One region of the Pectobacterium peruviense genome, then DNA from elsewhere that is predicted to be linked to it. Evidence: predicted binding sites of a transcription regulator. Region 1 holds the regulator's gene; each other region holds the start of a gene.

Region 1 (4,291 bases):
GCGTATGCCATGCCAGTAATGTGCGATCGTAATCGGCACCGAAGTTGTGCCAGTCTTCCATTACCATGTAAGGCTCACTTGCCTGCGCGATGTGCTGCATAGAGGGAATACAGCCGTTGGGGAAGATGTATTTATGAATCCAGGGATCAATGTGCGGGTTGGTCTTATTGGCGCCGATAGTGTGCAGCAGGAACAGTCCATCGGGCTTAAGACTGCGTTTTGCCATGCGAAAGTAAGCGCCATAGTTGCGCGGGCCGACGTGTTCAAACATACCGACAGAGACGATCCTATCGAATTGCTGGTTCAGATCGCGGTAGTCTTGTCGCGCAATGGTGACGCCAAGATCCTGACAGCGCTGTTGCGCCAGACGCTGTTGCTCTCTGGAGATGGTGATGCCGTAAACGGAGACACCGTAGCGACGCGCGGCGAACTCAGCAAGCCCGCCCCAGCCGCAGCCGATATCCAGCAGCGTCATGCCTGATCTTAGCTGGAGTTTTTCGCAAATCATGGTGAGTTTGTCTTCCTGCGCTTGTTCCAACGTGTGCGCCTGTTTCCAATAAGCGCAGGAATATTGCATGTAGGGATCGAGCATTAGGGTAAAGAGATCATTACCTAAATCGTAATGTGCTTTGCCGACAACCTGAGCACGTCTGCGGGACTGCAAATTGGTGACGCGGGAAATGGCGACTCGAGTAAGATCGTGCAAGCGGCGAGGTAGTGTATTTTCTAGCCCTGCACGCAGGACACGATGGAAGAACATATCCAGCCGTTCGCACTCCCACCATCCGTCCATATAGCTTTCACCTAATCCCAACGAACCTTCTCGCAAGACACGTTTAAAAAAGCGGGGATGGGTAACGTGGATATCAAAGGGGCGAGTACCGTTGATCGCGATATCCGCAGCGGCTAACGTGTCTTGCATTATGTGGAACCAAGGCGCGGTATCGTGATCCCATTTTTCTGCATAAGGTAATCCCATCATGTCTCCTTAACTTTTCACGAGTATCCCCGTCATACTTCAAGCTGCATGTGTGTTGGCTGCGTTCAGTCACCCGAATCACTTACCGGAGTAAGCTCATCGGGATTCCTTTTCTTGCCGCCTTCCTGCAACTCGAATTATTTAGGGGTAAAAGTATCGTAAAACACCTGGACAGCACTTACTGCAGCCGACGTATCGGCTGTCACCAGAGAAAAATGAAGAAGAAATTTGCACGTAAACAGGATCTCATTGGCAAAAGCACGGACCTGCTTACTGACGTGCGGCTATCGCTATTTTGGTTTTATCAGTGAAACTGAAACGCAGGGTTCAGTTTAGAGTTGCTCCAGCCAATATACAAGAAAATTGGCTGGAGCAAGCAGAGAGGGAAAGCGGGCAGGAATAGAAAAACCGTCTGTATTGGTCGTCGAGATTAACGGCGATAATCGCGGAATGGACCATCGGCAACCGAGCGACGTTCAATCAGCGTCGGGTGTACTTCAATGACGTGCGCATCTTCTCGCTTACTGGTAATACGATCCAGCAGCATAGAAAACGCGGATTGGCCCAGGCGTTCTTTCGGTTGATGGATGGTGGTCAGCGCTGGCGTAAAGAAGCGCGCATGGCGCACGTTGTCATAACCGATCACCGAAATATCCTGTGGCACGCGCAGGCCCAGTTCGTCGGCTGCACAGATGGCACCCATCGCCATAATATCGCCACCACAGAATACGGCCGTAGGTCGCTGTTTCTGCGCGAGAATCTGATGCATGGCTTTATAGCCGGATTCCGGTTCGAAATCGCCCTGAACAACCCATTCGTCGCGCACGGCGATGTCGGCTTCCTTCAATGCTTTTAAAAAGCCGAGGTAGCGCCCGCTGCCGGTGTTGCGCTCTTGAATGCCGGGGATCGCGCCGATATCTCGATGACCGCGTTCAATCAGGTAGCGACCCGCCATATAACCACCTTCAAAGGCGTTATCGATAATCGTATCGGTAAAATCGCTGTGCATCTGTCCCCAGTCCATGACGACCATTGGAATGCTGCGATAATCTTCCAGCATGCCCAATAGCTCCGGCGGGTATTCGGCGCACATCACCAACAGGCCGTCGACGCGCTTTTGCGCCAACATGGAAAGATAAGCGCGCTGTTTGCCAATGTCGTTATGAGAATTACACAGCACCAGCGTGTAACCTTTGGCATAACAGCTGTTTTCGACTGCTTCAATGATCTCGGCAAAGTAGGGGGCTTCGCTGGATGTGGCCAACAAACCAATAGATTTAGTGTGATTAACTTTGAGGCTGCGAGCGACGGCGCTGGGCGAATAGTGCAATTCTTTGATTGCCGCCCTGACGGCTGCCTTAGTCTCTTCGGCGACGAAACGTGTTTTATTGATCACGTGCGATACGGTTGTGGTGGAAACGCCAGCACGTTTTGCCACATCTTTAATCGTTGCCATCTAAAAATGACTCCTGAACTTACCTGTTACAGACGTAAGTATATTGTTAATCGTTTGCCTACGTTTAAAGTTCTTCTTCTAAGCTAAAAAACAGGATTTCAGAAGGAGAATGCCGAATGTTATACCGAAGGGGTCTGGGTTGACGTTTTTCGACTGATACGCAGCGCTTTCATAAACAGCGGATTGTGTCCGATTTATCATGAAAGTGAAAGGGCTAATTTATACTATTAGTGATGCATTCGTCCGAGATTTTTCGCTAGAATTATGAAAGAATCGTAATAACCCTATTATTTGTAGCTTTAACCGTCTAAGCGGGTTCTGCTGCACATGGTGGTGTCTTTTTTTAGATGAAGTTTCAGATGAAACTTGTTCGCTAATAAGGAGTGGTTTATGGATACAGATCTGAAGATGTCTTTACTGACAACCGTTGGCTCGTTAGCTGTGATCATCGCGTTTAGCTTTATTGCGGTGCTGAACTAACCGATCGGCTTCTGCGCTGGTTGGTATTCAGACACGTTGGTGGTGCATAAACGTGTCTGAATTATTTAGGGTATAACCGGTATAATTTGCTTAACGAATGGTCTGTGGCGTGACCACGCGACGCGCGCCAACGTAGTGCTCCTGCCAATAATCTTCGCTCAGCTTGCTGATGCGAATATCTGAGCCCGTACGCGGCGACTGGATAAATTTCCCTTCTCCCAGATAAACCCCAACGTGATCGGCTGCGCCACGATTATTGATGCGGAAGAAGACCAAATCGCCACTTTCTAGTTCACTCTTTTTAATCGGCGCGGCATCACGTAGGTGATACATTTCGTTTGCGGTACGCGGGATTTGGATCTTGACGACGTCTTTATAGGCGTAATAAACCAGTCCGCTACAGTCGAATCCGGTAAAGGGAGATGAGCCGCCCCAATGGTACGGTTTACCTATTTGGCTCATCAATTTATTCATGGCGGTCGTTTTGGCATGCTGATAGCGTTTTTTATGCGCCGCGCTCAGCGCCATTCCTTTTTCGGTGGGAGACGGGTTTTTATCCACCTTCTCTTTGAGTGCGGTTTTCTTTAACCCGGTTTTAACTCTGGCCTGTGCAGTTGTCTGCTTCTCGTCTTCAGGTTTCAGTTTTTTAAGGTTTTTCTTTACTAGCGCGGGCGTGCTGCTTTGTGTCCGTGACGGTTTTTTTTCTGTCGATTTGTTAGCGCTACGGGGTTTGGTTTTAGTGCTGACTGCGGTAGGTTCGGGTTTTTTGCTTTTGATCGGCGTCGGTGATTTAGCATTACTCTTTGTTTGACGGCTTTTCTTATTCGTTTCTTCAACGACGTTTTTCTTCGGTGCCGAATGCGGGGTATGCGGCGCAGCCTGAACGACGTTCAGGCATAGATTACTGAAAAATAATATAAAAAGAGTAATAAATAAGCGCATAATAAAAGTGACCGAACATAATCCTTAACTCGCTCAATCCTCACAGTATTCCTGAAAACGGCGTCATAAAAAAGTAGGCACGGTCGCTTTATTCATACAGAATAGTGAAAAAACGTTAATAGTTGTTTTTTCGATTGATTTATCAGCATTTTTTGGCGTTGATTTCATCAGCGACGCAAAGCGACGAGAAAAATAACCCTACAAAAAATGGCGTTTTTTTGTAGCTAGTGGCATCGGTACAATATCATTGAGTCAATGTCGCTGTCGCAATACTTCTGACGGCGGCTCATGGCTAGCGTTTTGGACGTTAGCCATCCTATAGGTTTAAGGAAGCAAGAAGATGACGACACCGACAATTGAAAAAATTCAGCGCCAAATTGCTGAAAACCCGATTCTGCTGTACATGAAAGGCTCCCCGAAATTACCAAGCTGCG
Region 2 (4,291 bases), 2.1 Mb from region 1:
TGAGCTACAGGAATCGCTCACACCGGTTTACCCCTCCACAGAGGGAATTCGCCAGGCGACACTCCGCAAACTTACCGATCAGGCGCTGGAGCTGCTCGCCGCAAACCACATCGATGAGTTACTGCCTGAATCACTAAGCCGATCGCTCATTAGCCTGCCGGATGCGCTGCGCACGTTACATCGCCCCCCACCGGATATGCAACTCAGCGAGCTTGAGCATGGGAAACACCCAGCACAGCAGCGGCTAATTATGGAAGAACTGCTGGCGCATAATCTGAGTATGCTCGCCGTGCGGGCAGGGGAACAGCGACATAAAGCGTCGCCGCTACCGACAAAGGACAGTCTGAAACAGCAACTGCTCGCCGCCCTACCGTTCACACCCACGCAGGCGCAAGATCGTGTCGTAGCTGAGATTGAAACGGATATGGCGAAAGATTTCCCGATGATGCGTCTGGTACAAGGCGATGTGGGGTCAGGGAAAACGCTGGTCGCCGCATTGGCCGCATTACGTGCCATTGCCAGCGGTAAACAGGTCGCACTGATGGCACCAACAGAGCTATTGGCCGAACAGCACGCCCATAATTTCCGCCAGTGGTTCGAACCATTAGGGCTTGAAGTCGGCTGGCTGGCTGGCAAACAAAAAGGAAAAGCGCGTCAGGCACAGCAGGACGCCATCGCCAGCGGTCAGGTTTCCATGGTTGTTGGGACCCACGCTATCTTCCAGCAACAGGTGAAATTCAACGGACTGGCATTGGTCATCATCGATGAACAGCATCGCTTTGGCGTTCATCAACGACTGGCGCTCTGGGAGAAAGGTGAAGAACAGGGTTTTCATCCCCATCAACTGATTATGACCGCGACACCCATTCCCCGTACGTTAGCGATGACGGCTTATGCCGATCTCGATACCTCTGTCATTGATGAGCTGCCGCCGGGTAGAACCCCTGTCACCACCGTCGCCATACCAGATTCACGCCGCAGCGACATCATCGAACGGGTAAATAGCGCCTGTCAGCAGGAAGGTCGGCAAGCTTACTGGGTCTGTACGCTAATTGAAGAATCTGACCTCTTGGAAGCGCAGGCCGCAGAAGCCACCAGCGAAGAGCTGAAGGCTGCTTTGCCAAATCTCAAGGTTGGATTGGTTCACGGTCGCATGAAAGCACAGGAAAAGCTGGCGGTAATGCAGGCCTTCAAACAGGGTGAACTGCAACTGCTTGTGGCGACAACCGTCATCGAGGTCGGTGTGGATGTACCGAATGCCAGCCTGATGATCATTGAAAACCCAGAGCGTCTGGGTCTGGCACAGCTGCACCAATTGCGCGGGCGCGTCGGACGTGGTGCGATTGCATCTCACTGCGTGCTGCTCTACAAAACGCCAATGAGCAAGACTGCACAAAAACGGCTTCAGGTTCTACGCGATAGCAATGATGGCTTTGTCATCGCTCAACGCGATCTGGAGATTCGCGGGCCGGGTGAATTATTAGGTACGCGGCAGACAGGCAATGCCGAGTTCAAGGTGGCCGATCTCCTGCGCGATCAGGAACTGATTCCACAAGTGCAGCGCGTTGCCCGCCATCTGCATGAGCACTATCCCGAGCATGCCATTGCGCTCATCGAACGCTGGCTACCAGAGCGCGCCCGCTACACCAACGCCTAATCACGGCACAGTATTCTTCATTTTTACTAAAAGTATCCCTTTAAATAATAAGGTCTTACTCATCAGACAAAATTCATATCGAAAAGATGAGTTAGCAAACGTTTGCTTTCGACAAAGAGATCATTAAAATGCGCTCTTTGTCGTTTCAGGAACGCCAACTTACATCATGACTACCACCACGGAAACGTCCCAAACCGAAGCCGCTACCGCACCTCAGCGCAGTGAACTCATCTATCGTCTTGAAGACAGGCCGCCGCTGCCGCAGACGCTGTTTGCCGCCAGCCAGCATCTGCTTGCCATGTTTGTTGCGGTGATTACCCCCGCGCTACTGATCTGTCAGGCATTAGGTTTACCCGCTCAGGATACACAGCGAATAATCAGCATGTCGCTTTTCGCTTCCGGTCTGGCCTCTATTCTACAAATTAAAACTTGGGGCCCAGTCGGTTCTGGTCTGCTGTCTATTCAGGGCACCAGCTTTAACTTCGTGACGCCGCTGATTATGGGTGGGCTGGCGCTGAAGAACGGTGGAGCAGATGTTCCCACGATGATGGCAGCACTGTTCGGTACGCTGATGGTTGCTTCCTTCACCGAAATCATTCTTTCACGCTTCCTGCATTTAACTCGCCGTATCATTACCCCGCTGGTTTCCGGTATTGTGGTGATGATCATTGGTCTGTCGTTGATTCAGGTCGGCCTGACCTCTATCGGCGGCGGCTATGCCGCAATGGGTAATAACACCTTCGGCGCACCCAAGAACCTGCTATTAGCGGGTGCGGTGTTAGTGGTGATCATTCTGCTTAACCGCCAGCGTAATCCCTACCTTCGCGTCGCGTCGCTGGTAATTGCCATGGCGGTGGGTTATCTGGGTGCCTGGTTGATGGGAATGCTGCCGGAAAGCGCGCCTGCGCCACACGATACAATCATCATGGTGCCCACACCGCTGTATTACGGTTTAGGCTTTGATTGGAACCTGTTAATCCCGCTGATGCTGATTTTCATGGTGACGTCGTTAGAAACCATCGGTGACATCACCGCTACCTCTGACGTTTCAGAGCAGCCAGTCAGAGGCCCGCTGTACATGAAACGCTTAAAAGGCGGCGTGTTGGCTAATGGCCTGAACTCGTGCCTGTCTGCCGTGTTCAATACCTTCCCCAACTCATGCTTCGGCCAGAATAACGGCGTTATCCAGCTTACCGGTGTTGCCAGCCGCTATGTCGGTTTTGTAGTTTCGCTGATGCTGATCGCTCTGGGGCTATTCCCTGCCGTTAGCGGATTTGTACAGCATATTCCAGAGCCTGTTCTGGGCGGTGCGACTATCGTGATGTTTGGTACGATCGCGGCATCCGGAGTGCGCATTGTGTCCCGTGAGCCGCTGAACCGTCGCGCTATCATGATTATTGCGCTGTCACTGGCTGTCGGTCTTGGTGTATCACAGCAGCCATTGATTCTGCAATTCGCACCGGATTGGATTAAAACATTGCTGTCTTCCGGTATTGCCGCTGGCGGGATTACGGCTATCGTGCTGAATATGGTCTTCCCACACGAAGAAAAATAGCGCCAGCACGCAATAATTCCTGTTCAGTTCATGTAAAAGCGAGCGGTGATGCAACACCGCTCGCTTTTTACTGTCTGTAACAGCATTACCTATTGAGCCTTCAGGGAAATTGCGGCATAAGAACAGTTCTCCCTGACGATTGGCATGGACTGACACGATGAAATTTATCGGGAAATTATTGCTGACCCTACTACTGCTAGCCTTTTTAGCGCTGGTGGTCGTATATGTATTACTGCAAACCAGTTGGGCGGCAGGCTGGGTGAGTAATTGGGTAAACCAAAATACCGACTACCAGTTGTCACTGGGCAAAATTAATCACGACTGGTCAACGGTCGATCATATCCAACTCACCGATGTCAGTTTTGGCCAAAAAAACCAGCCACCGACGCTCACGGCAAAGCAGGTTTCAGCCGGATTTAGCGCGCGCCAAATTACCGAGCCACGCCATTTCGCTAGCCTGGAACTGGAAGGCGGAACACTAAACCTGTCCTCACAGGCCGCCACGCTCCCTATCGAAGCCGATGTGCTACAGCTGCGTACAATGGCACTGCAGGCAAAGGATGGCGATTGGCGTCTGAATGGTCAGCAGATAAATGGCGGAATGATGCCGTGGCAGCCCGAAGCGGGTTATCTACTGGGCAAACAAGGGCAGTTCCAGCTCAGCGCCCGTTCACTCGAACTCAACGATATTCCCGCCAGCCAGGTATTGGTGCAGGGCGAAATCAACCACAACCAGCTGATTCTGAGCAATTTCGGCGCTGATGTCGCTCAAGGGCAGCTAACAGGCAACGCCAGCCGCGCAGAAGATGGTAGCTGGCAGATCGGTAGCCTACGGCTCAGCAATGTTCGTTTGCAAACGCAGAGAACGCCGGAAGCCTTCTGGCAACCCGTCACCGAGCTTCCTTCTGTTACGGTTAACCGCTTTGACCTGATTGATGCTCGTATTGAAGGGCCAGGATGGGCATTTATCGATCTGGATGTCGCACTGCAAAATGTCACGTTTAAGCAGAATGACTGGGAGAGCGAAGGGGGTACGCTGTCATTCAATGCCACCGATATTGTGAACGGCAACATGCATC
Region 3 (4,291 bases), 1.9 Mb from region 1:
ATCCCACCAGCGTTTCAGTTGGAAAGTCAGCGGGATGGATTGTCCCAGCTGTGCACGTAAAATCGAAAATGCAGTAAAAAATCTCACCGGAATTGAACAGGCAAAAGTGCTGTTCGCCACCGAAAAACTGGTTGTTGACGCCTACACCGATATTCGCCCTCAGGTTCAACATGCCGTTCAGCAAGCTGGCTTCACCTTGCAGGACACCGCACTCCCCATCGCACCATCCGACACGTCTACCGTACGTCGTTTCGTGCATGAATATGGTTTCTTAATACTTTTCACTTTGCTGGCTGCTGCAAGCTGGGGACTTTCCCTGTTAAGCGAGCGTGGCGGGCAGATCGCGTTTATCGCAACCACGATTGTCGGGCTGATTCCGATACTGAAAAAAACGGTGCAACTCATTCGCACAGGTACGCCCTTCGCGATTGAAACACTGATGAGCGTAGCCTCAATCGGGGCACTCCTGATTGGCGCCACCACCGAAGCCACCGTCATTTTGCTGCTGTTTATGCTGGGCGAACACCTCGAATCTTACGCGGCAAACCGCGCACGACGTGGTGTAACGGCACTGATGGCGCTGCTTCCTGAAGACGCAACGGTTATCGGCAACGGTCAGCGACGCCTCGTTCCCGTTGCAAGTCTGGTTCCCGGCGATGTCATTGAAGTCGCTCCCGGTGGACGACTCCCTGCCGATGCGGAGCTATTGAACAGCGATGCCAGCTTTGATGAAAGTGCCCTGACCGGCGAATCGGTTCCCGTTGAGCGCACACCCGGTGAAAAAATTGCTGCTGGCAGCCTGTGTGTCGATCGAGTCGTGCAGTTGCGGGTGGTTTCACAGCCGGGCAACAGCGCCATCGACCGCATTCTGCAACTGATAGAAGAAGCAGAAGAGCGTCGCGCGCCGATAGAACGCTTCCTCGATAAGTTCAGCCGCTATTACACGCCAGCCATCATGCTGCTGTCGCTGTTGGTAATTCTGATTCCACCATTGCTGCTGGCACAGCCGTGGCAAGAGTGGATTTATCGCGGCCTGACGCTGCTGTTAATCGGCTGCCCGTGTGCACTGGTGATCTCAACGCCTGCGGCAATTACGTCTGGGCTGGCTGCGGCAACGCGTCGGGGGGCACTGATTAAAGGCGGTGCAGCGCTGGAATCGCTTGGCAATATCAAGACTATCGCATTTGATAAGACGGGTACGCTGACGGAAGGCAAGCCGCAGGTGACGAACGTGTTACCTGCCGCAGGCATTAGCGAAACGGCGCTGCTGACGCGCACCGCCGCAGTAGAGTCGGGTTCGCACCATCCGCTCGCCAAGGCCATCGTCCAACATGCGTTATCCAGCAGCACATTCCTCCCGATGGCAGAAAACCGTAAAGCACTGGCGGGTGTCGGCGTTGAAGGCACGATAGGCGGCAAGCGGATTCAGGTTAGCGCACCGACTCGCGTCGCGCCCGGTTTGCTTGACGCCGACTGGCTGCAACGAATTGATGTGCTGGAAAACGAAGGGAAAACCGTCGTGGTCGTGCAAGAAGACGATACCCTACTCGGTTTGCTGGCGCTGAGCGATACGCTGCGCCACGATGCGCGTGAAGCGCTGGATGCCTTGCAGCAGTTGGGGATTCGTGGCGTCATGCTCACAGGTGATAATCCCCGCGCAGCAGCGGCTATTGCAGCAACATTAGGGATCGATTACCGAGCCAGCCTGCTCCCTGCCGATAAGGTCACAGCGGTCAGCGAATTGGGTAAACAGCATCCCGTGGCAATGGTGGGCGACGGCATCAACGACGCGCCAGCAATGAAAGCCGCAACTATCGGCATCGCGATGGGAAGCGGTACGGATGTGGCATTGGAAACCGCCGATGCGGCATTAACCCACAGCCGCCTGACTGGGCTGGCAGCCATGATCAGCTTGTCGCGGGCGACGCAGCGTAATATTCGTCAGAACATTACCATCGCGCTGGGGCTGAAAGCGGTATTTCTGGTCACCAGTATTCTGGGCATTACCGGACTGTGGCTGGCGGTACTGGCGGATTCCGGCGCAACGGCGTTAGTCACGGCCAACGCGTTACGGCTGCTGAGAAAACAGGACTAACATTACCGTTGCTGGCTGTTGGTTGAAGGATCGAGAAACACGGAGCAACCACGGGGCGAGGCCTCCCTACGGGAACCTTATCCCCGTGTTTCTCCTAATAACACACTACAGCATGCAGGATAACGCACTGAGTATCAGTGACGACCCTTGCGCAGCAGATACCGATAGGGAACCTGTTCAGTCTCTTGCGCCAGAAGCTCATGCTCCATATACACGCAAAAACCGGGAATATCGCGAGTGGTGGCCGGATCGTCGGCAATAATCAGCAGCGTTTGCCCGGTTTCCATCTGGCGTACTGTCTTACGCACCATCATAACAGGCTCAGGGCAGCGCAGCCCCTGAGCATCAAGGGTTTTATCTGGGTTGGTAAAGGGATCGGTCATCAACGTTCTCAGTGCTGGAATCAAAAAACTGCCTTAGTTTACGCGGAGGATTCCCCTACGCAAGCGACGACAACGTTTGCGCATAAAACAACCATCCTTTCTCGGCAAAACACATTGCATTAGCGAAACAATTGCGTATTATGCCGCCGCGTTGCAGCATAAATCTGCACGTTATTTCTTGGGTTCCCTAACCCCAATAACCAAAAAGGTCACATTATGTATCGTTTTACTCCCCAACAGCGGCTTACGGCGCTGATCTGGCTATCGTTGTTCCATGTCCTGATCATTACGTCGAGTAATTATCTGGTCCAGCTCCCGGTATTGATTTTCGGTTTTCATACCACCTGGGGCGCGTTTACCTTCCCGTTTATTTTTCTGGCGACTGACCTGACGGTTCGGGTTTTCGGTGCGCCGCTGGCGCGTCGTATCATTCTGACCGTGATGGTGCCTGCGTTGGTGATTTCCTATCTGGTTTCGTCACTGTTTTATCAGGGCTCGTGGCAGTCGTTCGGGGTGTTAAGCCAGGTGAATATCGTCGTAGCACGTATAGCCTGCGCCAGTTTCATGGCTTATGTTCTCGGCCAGATTCTGGATGTCCACGTCTTCAATAGACTGCGTCAGAAGCGCGCGTGGTGGGTGGCACCAGCCGTTTCAACCGTGTTTGGTAATTTCAGCGACACGCTGGCCTTTTTCTTCATCGCGTTTTACCGCAGTACCGATGCTTTCATGGCAGCAAACTGGGTCGAAATTGCGATGGTGGATTATGCCTTCAAGCTGTTGATCAGTCTGGCGTTCTTCCTGCCGATGTACGGCGTCATGCTGAACATGGTGCTCAAACGTCTGAGCGAGCAGAAAGGCGCGGCCGACTATCACTCCGTCAGCAACCATCACTAATGCCTATCGGGCGGTGATCCACACCGCCTTTTTCCCGTCATACTTCAAGCTGCTTGTGCGTTGGCTGCCTTTACTCACCCCAGTCACTTACTCATATAAGCTCCTGGGGATTCATGCAGTTGCCGCCTTCACGCCACTCGAATTATTTAGGGCATACACTCATCGTTTTGTAAAAATAACGCAGGCTCCAACAACGGTTTGCAACAACAAAATGCTTGTTTTTGCTACCTGAATAGGGTGCCATACTGTTATTACCTGTTTAAAAATATTACCTGTTAAAAAACGAGAGAAAGGGATCCCATGTCGAATGTAATCAAATACCTCGGTGTCGGTTTGCTTGTCGGTCTGCTTGCCGCGTGTGATGGCAAAACGGATGACGCAGCAAAAGCGGGCGCACAAGATAAACCTGCCGCAGAAGCCACCGCGAGCCAGAACATTGAATTAATGGATGGGAAGGTTGCGTTTACTCTGCCAGCCGATATGCGTGACCAAAGCGGTAAAGTGGGCACACAGGCGAACAACATGCACGTTTACGCCAATGACAACGGGCAGAAAGCGGTCATCGTGATTCTGGGCGATAACACCACGGAAGAGCTGACCGTGCTGGCGCAGCGTCTGGAAGATCAGCAACGCACGCGTGACGCCAACCTTCAGGTTGTCACCAACAAAACCATCGACGTTGACGGCAAGAAGCTGCAACAGCTCGACAGCATTATCACCAGCAGCGGACAGCAGGCTTATTCATCCGTAGTGTTGGGGAAAGTGGAAAACCAACTGCTGACTTTGCAGATCACGCTGCCAGCCAGCAATCAGCAACAGGCACAGAGCGAAGCAGAAGGCATCATCCACACGCTGAAGCTGAAATAATCGACGTTATCGTCTGAAAGTAGCAGTAGCCACTTCGGTGGCTACTATTGTT

The links. Region 1 encodes PurR, which represses purine synthesis genes. Its sites were predicted from a motif close to CANGCAAACGTTTGCNTG; they were not measured.
Region 2: a site for PurR is predicted at 1,749-1,766, ahead of DUT67_RS21825 (NCS2 family protein). Genes of this name have one in related genera too.
Region 3: a site for PurR is predicted at 2,544-2,561, ahead of tusA (sulfurtransferase TusA). Genes of this name have one in related genera too.

The regions. Positions count from the first base shown of each region.
Region 1 covers NZ_CP161826.1:2,006,680-2,010,970, forward strand. Annotated here, with positions in the region: gene cfa (cyclopropane fatty acyl phospholipid synthase) at 1-979, opposite strand, end outside; gene purR (HTH-type transcriptional repressor PurR) at 1,410-2,435, opposite strand; gene DUT67_RS09150 (YnhF family membrane protein) at 2,826-2,915, shown strand; gene DUT67_RS09155 (C40 family peptidase) at 3,006-3,857, opposite strand; gene DUT67_RS09160 (Grx4 family monothiol glutaredoxin) at 4,198-4,291, shown strand, end outside.
Region 2 covers NZ_CP161826.1:4,845,197-4,849,487, forward strand. Annotated here, with positions in the region: gene recG (ATP-dependent DNA helicase RecG) at 1-1,657, shown strand, start outside; gene DUT67_RS21825 (NCS2 family protein) at 1,824-3,212, shown strand; gene DUT67_RS21830 (AsmA family protein) at 3,370-4,291, shown strand, end outside.
Region 3 covers NZ_CP161826.1:109,006-113,296, reverse strand. Annotated here, with positions in the region: gene DUT67_RS00460 (zinc/cadmium/mercury/lead-transporting ATPase) at 1-2,095, shown strand, start outside; gene tusA (sulfurtransferase TusA) at 2,230-2,478, opposite strand; gene DUT67_RS00450 (7-cyano-7-deazaguanine/7-aminomethyl-7-deazaguanine transporter) at 2,695-3,372, shown strand; gene DUT67_RS00445 (DcrB family lipoprotein) at 3,673-4,239, shown strand; gene DUT67_RS00440 (MFS transporter) at 4,284-4,291, opposite strand, start outside.